2 regions of the Kluyvera huaxiensis genome follow, and region 2 is predicted to be linked to the other one. Evidence: predicted binding sites of a transcription regulator. Region 2 holds the regulator's gene; the other holds the start of a gene.
What was found. The regulator PurR, encoded in region 2, represses purine synthesis genes. The targets are predictions, from matches to a motif close to CANGCAAACGTTTGCNTG.
Positions count from the first base shown of each region.

Region 1: a site for PurR is predicted at 1,772-1,789, ahead of purL (phosphoribosylformylglycinamidine synthase). Genes of this name have one in related genera too.

Region 1 covers NZ_JBEFLV010000002.1:33,166-38,160, reverse strand. The annotation lists gene purL (phosphoribosylformylglycinamidine synthase) at 1-1,696, opposite strand, end outside; gene mltF (membrane-bound lytic murein transglycosylase MltF) at 1,942-3,471, shown strand; gene tadA (tRNA adenosine(34) deaminase TadA) at 3,473-4,021, opposite strand; gene yfhb (phosphatidylglycerophosphatase C) at 4,055-4,690, opposite strand; gene ABOC97_RS02340 (MurR/RpiR family transcriptional regulator) at 4,916-4,995, shown strand, end outside.
Region 2 covers NZ_JBEFLV010000001.1:71,117-76,111, reverse strand. The annotation lists gene sodB (superoxide dismutase [Fe]) at 1-257, shown strand, start outside; gene ABOC97_RS00410 (MFS transporter) at 324-1,490, opposite strand; gene cydH (cytochrome bd-I oxidase subunit CydH) at 1,651-1,740, opposite strand; gene purR (HTH-type transcriptional repressor PurR) at 2,034-3,059, shown strand; gene punR (DNA-binding transcriptional activator PunR) at 3,076-3,987, opposite strand; gene punC (purine nucleoside transporter PunC) at 4,099-4,995, shown strand, end outside.

The sequences.
Region 1 (4,995 bases), on a different contig from region 2:
GCTCTTCAAACAGCGGCAACTGGTCAGCAGCGACCGCCAGCACGTAGCGCTCCTGGGATTCGTTACACCAGATTTCCAGCGGGCTCATGCCTGGTTCATCGCTAAGAATGTCACGCAGTTCGAATTTACCACCGCGTCCACCATCGCTTACCAGTTCCGGCATGGCGTTAGACAAGCCGCCCGCGCCGACATCATGGATAAACAGAATTGGGTTCGCATCCCCCAACTGCCAGCAACGGTCGATAACTTCCTGGCAACGGCGTTCCATTTCTGGGTTATCGCGCTGTACGGAAGCAAAATCAAGGTCGGCATCAGACTGGCCGGAGGCCATGGAAGAAGCCGCGCCGCCGCCCAGACCGATGTTCATTGCCGGGCCGCCGAGGACGATCAGTTTTGCACCGACAACGATCTCGCCTTTCTGCACGTGATCGGCGCGAATGTTGCCGATCCCACCGGCCAGCATCACCGGCTTATGGTAACCGCGCAGCTCTTCGCCGTTGTGGCTGTTAACCTTCTCTTCGTAGGTACGGAAGTAGCCGGTCAGCGCCGGACGACCAAATTCGTTGTTAAACGCAGCGCCGCCCAGCGGGCCATCGGTCATGATATCCAGTGCGGTAACGATACGATCCGGTTTACCGAAATCTTCTTCCCACGGCTGTTCAAAGCCTGGGATACGCAGGTTAGATACCGAGAAGCCCACCAGCCCCGCTTTTGGCTTCGCACCGCGTCCGGTTGCGCCTTCATCGCGGATTTCACCGCCGGAGCCGGTTGCAGCACCCGGCCACGGAGAGATCGCCGTCGGGTGGTTGTGAGTTTCGACCTTCATCAGAATATGCGCTGGCTCCTGATGGAAATCGTAGCGGCCAGTTGCATAGTCGGCAAAGTAGCGGCCAACCTCAGAACCTTCCATCACCGCGGCGTTATCTTTATAGGCTGACAGCACATGTTCCGGCGTGGTTTCGAAGGTATTTTTAATCATTTTAAACAGCGACTTCGGCTGTTTTTTACCATCGATAATCCAGTCGGCGTTGAAGATTTTGTGGCGACAGTGCTCGGAGTTCGCCTGGGCGAACATATACAGTTCGATGTCGTTCGGGTTGCGCCCCAGTTTGCTAAATGCGTCCTGCAGATAGTCGATTTCATCATCGGCCAGCGCCAGGCCAAGACGGATGTTGGCATCAATCAGCGCCTGACGCCCCTGCCCCAGCAAATCAACGCTGGCAACCGGTGCCGGTTGATGATGAGCAAACAGTTTTTCCGCGTCCTGCAGGGAGGCAAATACGCACTCCATCATACGGTCGTGCAGTTCTGCGGCGACGGCATTCACTTGTTCAGCGGTCAGACTCGCGGCATCAATATAGTACGCCACGCCGCGTTCCAGACGCAGAACCTGCGGCAGGCCACAGTTGTGAGCGATGTCGGTAGCTTTCGAAGACCAGGGGGAGATAGTGCCAGGGCGGGGAGTGACGAGCAGCAGTTTGCCGGTAGGCGTATGGCTGTTGAGATTTGGGCCATACTGCAACAGTCGCTCAAGTCGGGCCCGCTCTTCTTCGGTCAGCGGCGCTTCCAGGTCAGCAAAATGGACATACTCGGCGTAAATATTGCTTACCGGGAGGTTGGCTGCCTGAAAACGCGTCAGCAGCTTGTTAATGCGAAATGCAGACAGTGCAGGCGAACCACGCAGAATTTCCATCATAAGTCTCTCGTCTTCTCAGCTTTCAGTGTGCGCAATGGGGGAGAACGGGCGCTATTATAGAGAATCCTGCGCCCTGACGAAACCGTTTGCGTCGAAATAAAATCATTGCCGCGCTTTACCAATAGATGTGACTCACTTCTCGAATCAGTTGCCAACTGGCGTAATGTTAAGCAAAATGCCGCTCAATCTGTAGCAAACCTTAGTGTCGTCAGGGATAACTTTTAACATCTCAGCGAATTAACTATTTGAAAAAACTAAAGATTAATTACCTGCTCATCGGCGTTGTGACGCTGTTGCTGGCAGCGGCCCTGTGGCCATCTATTCCCTGGTTTGGCAAACCAGAAAACCGAATCGCCGCGATCAAAGAGCGGGGGGAGCTGCGCGTCAGTACCGTGCTCTCGCCGCTGACCTATAGCACCTTTAATGATAAAGATATCGGCCTCGACTACGAGCTGGCTCAGCAGTTTGCTGACTACCTTGGCGTGAAGCTGAAAATTACCGTACGCCAGAACATCAGCCAGCTTTTCGATGACCTCGATCACGGCAACGCCGATATGCTGGCCGCAGGGCTGGTCTATAACAGCGAGCGGAGCAAAAACTATCAGCCCGGCCCCACCTATTACTCCGTTTCGCAGCAGATGGTTTACCGTGTCGGAAACACGCGCCCGCGTAATCTGAGCAACGTCACCGCCGATAAGCTCACCGTAGCGCCGGGTCAGGTGGTGATTAGCGATCTGCAAAGCTTAAAAGAAACGAAGTACCCCGACCTCTCATGGACCGTTGATGAAAAACGCGGTTCGGTAGATCTGATGCAGGCGGTGATCGACGGTAAGCTGGACTACACCATTGCCGACTCGGTCGCCATCGGTCTGTTCCAGCGCGTACACCCGGAACTGGCGGTGGCGCTGGATATCACCGACGAGCAGCCGGTCACCTGGTTTAGCCTTCAGGACGATGACAATACGCTCTCTGCGGCGATGCTCGACTTCTTCAATAATATGAATGAAGACGGTACCCTCGCTCGCCTGGAGGAGAAGTATCTCGGGCATGGCGACGATTTTGACTATGTCGATACCCGCACGTTCCTGCGCGCAGTGGATAACGTGCTGCCCGATCTGCGGCCGTTATTTGAAAAGTACGCCAGCGAAATAGACTGGAAGCTGCTGGCCGCCATCTCTTATCAGGAGTCTCATTGGGACCCGCTAGCCACCTCACCCACCGGGGTACGCGGGTTGATGATGCTGACCCGAAATACCGCCCAGAGCCTGGGACTGAGCGACCGTACCGACACTGAGCAGAGCATTAGCGGCGGCATGCGCTATATCCAGGATATGATGACCAAAGTGCCGGAGAGCGTTCCGCAGGAAGAGCGGATCTGGTTTGCACTGGCGGCTTATAACATGGGCTACGCTCATATGCTTGACGCCCGGGCGCTTACCGCCAAGCAAAAAGGCAATCCGGACAGCTGGGCTGACGTTAAACAGCGCCTGCCGCTACTAAGCCAGAAGCCATGGTACAGCAAGCTAACCTACGGCTATGCGCGCGGGCACGAGGCCTACACCTACGTCGAAAATATCCGTAAGTATCAGATTAGCCTGGTCGGTTATTTGCAGGAAAAAGAGAAGAAGGCAACGGATGAGATGGCGATAGCGCAGGCTTATCCGGCGGTATCCGCAGATGAGCTAAATCGGAATCACTACAGCCTGTTCTCATTTATACCGTCACCGAATCAAAACGACGCGGTGTCGTTTTTAATGTCACGGCATAAAAAATAAGCTATTGGGCCGCGGGGGGATTCGCTTTCGTGGCCTGCTTCAGCGTTTTTTGCTGCTGACGACGGTAGCGGAAAAAATCGCTCAGCATGCCAGAACACTCGTCGGCCAGCACCCCTTCGGTAAATTCAATCCGGTGATTCATTCCAGGGTGATGCAGCACGTCGATTAATGACCCCGCCGCACCGGTTTTCGCATCGCGGGCGCCAAACACCAGATGCCCAATCCGGCTGTGGACCATCGCCCCGGCGCACATCACGCAGGGTTCCAGCGTCACATACAGCGTGGTATCAATCAGACGATAGTTTTGCAACACCAAACCGCCCTGACGCAGTGCCATGATTTCCGCATGCGCGGTTGGGTCATGGCGGCCAATCGGACGGTTCCAGCCCTCACCAATCACCTGGTTGTTATGTACCAATACCGCACCCACCGGCACCTCGCCCTCTTCCCAGGCGCGTTTGGCCAGCATGAGCGCATGGCGCATCCAGTATTCATGGTTTAGTTCAATGTCGGACAACGTGAAGACTCCAGATGATAAAACGCCGCGCATTATACACAAAATCCGCCAAAGCGCAGCGCCCGCTTATTCCAGCTGTTCAAGCTCACCGCGCGGCGTCACCCGCCAGCGATGCTCACAGAAAAAGAGTAGCGGGTTATCCTGCTTGCTGTCGCTGTATCCGCTATATAAACGTAGCGGTGCGCCAAGACGTTGCTCCAGTTGTACCACTTTCTCATGCCCCAGGCAGCGGACTGATAACACGCGGCCACCGAACCCACGCTGCATCTGGCTGCCAATCAGGTTCACCCGGGCCATCCACGGTACATCGACGTAGGCACGTTCGACCAGCGTCTGCGGCGAGCCGGTAATCAGCCAGACATCGGCATCCTCACGGCTCAGGTAGCTGTCTAAGCGCTGCTGCACCACGGGAAATGGCGTCACCGTAGCGCGAAACCAGTCGATAAAATTCTCTTCCAGCGTGTTTAACGTCGCTTCCCGGCGGGCAAACGTACAACCCCAAAGCAGCACACTCATCGGCCAGCGTGCCGCGCGTCCTTTTATCAGCATTGCAGCACCGATAATAGGCAACAGTGGCACAACCAGCAGCCCATTGAGCGGCAGACGGCGCAGTAGATAGCGAATGAATGCGCCAAACAGATCCTGCTGGTGCAGCGTGCCATCAAGGTCAAAGAACACCACGCGGCGGGAATGGCTAGTCAAATGAGACTCCTGTTATTCGGTATCAGTCCAGGCAATAGATTAACAGATCCCCCACCCGCTTTCGCCAAACGGGCCTTCAACAAAGATTCGGGTGAAAAGAGTTGAGTTTTGCCGGTACACGGAATATTTAATTCGCTGTATCTGGTTATAATAGAATACATAATTCTTTCAAACGAGCAGAGTGGTGCTTCGGTACACAGTGGTCATTGTGCCCGTGAGGTTCTTATGAATTGTTTAATCAGTATTCGCCAGCGTTATCTTCAACTGGCGCAAAGCGATAGAAAGCTGGCGGATTTTATTCTGGC
Region 2 (4,995 bases):
CCCAGTTTACCGACGCAGCGGTGAAAAACTTCGGCGCGGGCTGGACCTGGCTTGTGAAGAAAGCAGACGGCTCTCTGGCTATCGTGTCAACCTCTAACGCGGGCACTCCGCTGACGACTGACGCTAAGCCTCTGCTGACCGTTGATGTATGGGAACATGCTTACTACATCGACTACCGCAACGCGCGTCCAAACTATCTGGAGCACTTCTGGGCTCTGGTGAACTGGAAATTTGTTGCTGACAATCTGGCGGCATAAGCCACGATCATCTGCGTCATCCGGTGATAAAAAAAGCAGAAGGTTAACCTTCTGCTTTTTCTTTAATTACTGGCTAACAACCGCCTCTTCGCCTCGGCTGCGGCTACTGAAGAAGACCACCAGCAGCGCCAGGCCGGCGACAATCGCGCCCATCACCGGTACAAAGCTGTAACCCAGACCACCGGAAATCACCGCACCACCGGCTACCGCACCCAGCGCATTGCCCAGGTTGAACGCGCCAATATTCACCGATGACGATAGCCCCGGAGCTTCATGCGCCACGCGCATCACCCGCATCTGTAGCGGAGGCACCACCGCAAAGGTTGCCGCGCCCCACACCACCATGCTGACGGCGGCCCCTATCTGCGTTTGCGCAAGGAATGGGATCGCCAGCATAATCACCATCAACAGCAGCAGGAAACCTTTCAGCGTCCCACTCACCGAGCGGTCAGCGAACTTGCCGCCCAAATAGTTACCAATTGAGAAGCCGACGCCAATTAACACCAGCATCAGGGTAATAAAACCAGAAGTCGCATGCGTAATGCTGTGCAGAACCGGTGAGATATAGGTATAGAGGGTGAACATCGCCCCCGCACCCAGCACGGTGGTAAGCAGTGCGGAAAGCACCTGTGGGCGAACCAGAACCGACAGTTCACGTTTAACATCCGGCTTTTCCCCCGCCCCGCCTTTCGGCAGAGACAGCCACAGGCTCGCGATTGCAATCACCCCAAGACCCGCTGTAGCCAGGAACGACATTCGCCAGCCAATTGTTTCACCAAGCCAGGTTGCCGCAGGAACGCCGCCAATATTGGCAATCGTCAGCCCCATAAACATGGTGGCGACCGCGCTGGCCTGCTTGTGTTTTGGCACTACGCTTGCCGCTACAACCGATCCCAGACCGAAGAACGCTCCGTGGTTGAGACTGGTAATAATGCGCGACAGCATCAGGGTGGTATAGTCCGGCGAAATAGCCGACAGCACGTTGCCCAGCGTAAAAATGGCCATCAGGAAGATCAGAGCGTTACGACGGCCGCGATGGGACAACAGCAGCGTCATCAGCGGCGCACCGACCATAACCCCTACCGCATAGGCGCTGATCAGCATTCCGGCCGCCGGTATGGAGACGTCAACGCCTTTCGCAATAACGGGCAGCAGCCCCATCGGTGAGAACTCTGTGGTACCAATACCAAATGCCCCGATAGCTAACGCTAGTAAGGGAAAGTTAATTTTCATGCAATGACTCCGTTTAGCCGCAGTCTGGACGCGGCCTGGCAACATAGTGCAAAAGCATGACATCAATCACAGAAAAACAGAAGTGTACAAAACTGCAAAAGATTATTGCGAAATGAGTAACAATCAGTCGTGAGGGAGCGGATGCCCCCTCACTGGGGAATTAATGCAAAATAGCGGTAAAACCTGCAGCGACGATCAGAGCCAGCGCAATAACGGTCGTACAGAGAGACAGTTTAAGATCGGTACTCATCAATTTTTCTCCTTTTGATTACCACAGTAAAACTGCGTTTAATCATTTTTGCACAGTTAATCGTAAAAATCTTCACAGATTTAGCAGGATGTTTGTTTTTGCTCTTCCACTTTGCGCCAGGATAAGTCAAAATTCGACGCTTATTTATGAGCGTACCGGCCATTGACCCCCTCCTGTCGTCCTGTATCGTTTCCCGGCGAATCACAATCACTAAGATTGTGCCAGGGTGTGTGAAGGCAAACGTTTTCCTTTCGATTTTATCAGGGGCAGGCCAGGGTCTGGAGTGAGATGGAATGGCAACAATTAAAGATGTAGCGAAGCGCGCAAACGTTTCCACTACAACCGTATCACATGTAATTAACAAAACGCGTTTTGTCGCTGAAGATACGCGCGAAGCCGTGTGGGCGGCTATCAAAGAGCTGCATTACTCACCGAGCGCCGTTGCCCGTAGCTTGAAGGTCAATCACACCAAATCGATTGGTTTGCTGGCCACCAGCAGCGAGGCCGCCTACTTTGCCGAAATTATCGAAGCCGTTGAGAAAAACTGCTTTGAGAAAGGCTATACCCTGATTCTCGGCAACGCGTGGAACAATCTAGAAAAGCAGCGCGCTTATCTGTCGATGATGGCGCAAAAACGCGTCGATGGCCTGCTGGTCATGTGCTCTGAGTATCCAGAACCCCTGCTGACTATGCTCGAAGAGTATCGTCACATTCCTATGGTGGTGATGGACTGGGGTGAAGCTAAAGCTGATTTTACCGATTCGGTTATCGATAACGCCTTTGAAGGCGGCTATATGGCTGGTCGTTACCTCATCGAGCGCGGCCATCGCGATATTGGCGTGATCCCTGGCCCACTGGAGCGTAACACCGGCGCAGGTCGTCTGGCGGGCTTCATGAAGGCAATGGAAGAAGCGCTGATCAACGTCCCGGCTAGCTGGATTGTTCAGGGCGACTTTGAGCCCGAGTCAGGCTATCGCGCGATGCAGCAGATTCTGTCTCAGCACCCGCGCCCTACCGCCATCTTCTGCGGCGGTGATGTGATGGCGATGGGTGCGCTCTGCGCCGCCGATGAGATGGGGCTGCGCGTGCCGCAGGATATTTCACTCATCGGTTACGATAACGTGCGCAACTCCCGCTTCTTTACGCCGGCGCTGACCACCATTCACCAGCCAAAAGATTCGCTCGGTGAAACGGCCTTCAATATGCTGATGGACCGTATCGTCAGCAAGCGCGAAGAGTCGCAGTCGATTGAGGTGCATCCACGCCTTATCGAGCGTCGCTCCGTGGCCGACGGCCCGTACCGCGACTACCGCCGTTAATTTTCCAACGGACGCCTTACACGGGCGTCCGCAACCACTCCTCGTTTAACGTCTCACTGTCCCCCAGATACTCCAGCAGCCAATTTAATGCTGGCGAAGCTTCGCTTTGCTGCCAGGTCACACAGCAAGCCGCATCCGGGAAGGGATTTTCCAGCGTCAACGCCACCCACTCCCCGCTATCCAGCCACGGCTGCGCCCGATGTCCGGGGACCATTGCGGCACACAGCCCTGCTGAAATGCAGGTTTCCGAGGATTCCCAGTCCGGTACTACCACCCTCTTTTGGTTATCCAGCAGCCAGGTCGTACGTTTGGGTAATGAACGCGAGGTATCTTCGCGCACCAGCGATGGCCAGTTGCGCAACACTTCATCGCTAAGCGGGCCTTCCATCTTCGCCAGAGGATGGGAGCTCGCCACCACGCAGTGCCAGTTCAGCATGCCCATATCGCGAAAAGCAAAGCGCCCACCGACCGGAATGGCCTGGGTGGCGCCAATCGCTAATTCCACGCGTCCATCAGCCAGGGCGTCCCACACGCCGTTGAACACTTCCTGAAAAACAATCAGTTCAACATCGTTAAAATGACGGTAAAAATCGACAATCAGCTGGCGGGTACGTTCCGGTTTAACGATATTATCGACGGCAATGGCTAACTGCCCGCGCCAGCCGTTAGCAATCTGCTGGCATTGCTGGCGCGTGATCTGCATTTTTTTGATGACAGAGCGCCCTTCCTTTAAAAACCATGCTCCCGCGGGCGTTAATTCAACATCCCGATGGCGTCGTTCAAACAGCGGGACCGCCAGCCACTCTTCAAGCTGACGCACCGTATAGCTAACCGCTGAAGGCACCCGGTGCAGCTCCTGCGCTGCCGCGCTAAAACTACCATTACGGGCTACCGCATCAACCACTTCCAGAGAATATTCAGACCACATTTTTTGCCTGCAAAAAATTTGAACCCATGACTCAAATATTAGCGTTTCACAACCGCTATTGCACTCTCTACACTCTGCCGGACTATTTACTAACGATAAAAAGGGCGATTTATGCAACCTGGGAAAGGATTTTTAGTCTGGCTCGCGGGACTCAGCGTGCTGGGCTTTTTGGCGACCGATATGTACCTGCCAGCCTTCGCGGCCATTCAGGAAGACCTGCAAACGCCGGCATCCGCAGTGAGTGCCAGCCTGAGTCTGTTCCTCGCGGGTTTCGCGATAGCGCAACTGCTGTGGGGGCCACTGTCTGACCGCTATGGCCGTAAACCTATTCTGTTGGCGGGTTTAACCATTTTCGCCATTGGTTGTCTGGGGATGCTGTGGGTACGCGATGGCACCACACTGCTGGTGCTGCGCTTTGTGCAAGCGGTCGGCGTCTGTGCCGCAGCTGTCACCTGGCAGGCGATGGTCACTGACTACTATCCAGCGCATCGTACCAATCGAATTTTTGCCACCATCATGCCGCTGGTTGGGCTTTCCCCTGCGTTAGCCCCGCTGCTTGGCAGCTGGCTGTTGGCGCACTTTGACTGGCAGGCTATCTTTGCCACCCTGTTCATCATCACCTTGGTGCTGATGCTGCCAGCGCTGCGCCTGAAACCTGCGCACAAAAAGAATGCCACCAGCGAAGAGAAATTAACCTTTATGCGCCTGCTGCGCAGCAAAGACTATCGCGGCAACGTACTGATTTATGCGGCCTGTTCCGCCAGCTTCTTTGCGTGGCTCACCGGCTCACCGTTTATCCTGCATGAAATGGGCTATAGCCCAACCGTGATTGGCCTGAGCTACGTACCGCAGACCATCGCCTTCCTGGTGGGCGGCTACGGCTGTCGCGCAGCGCTACAAAAATGGCAAGGTTCGCAGCTTCTGCCATGGTTGCTGGTACTTTTCGGTGTTAGCGTGATAGCAACCTGGGCCGCTGGTCTGGTAGAAAACGTCTCTCTGACCGCATTG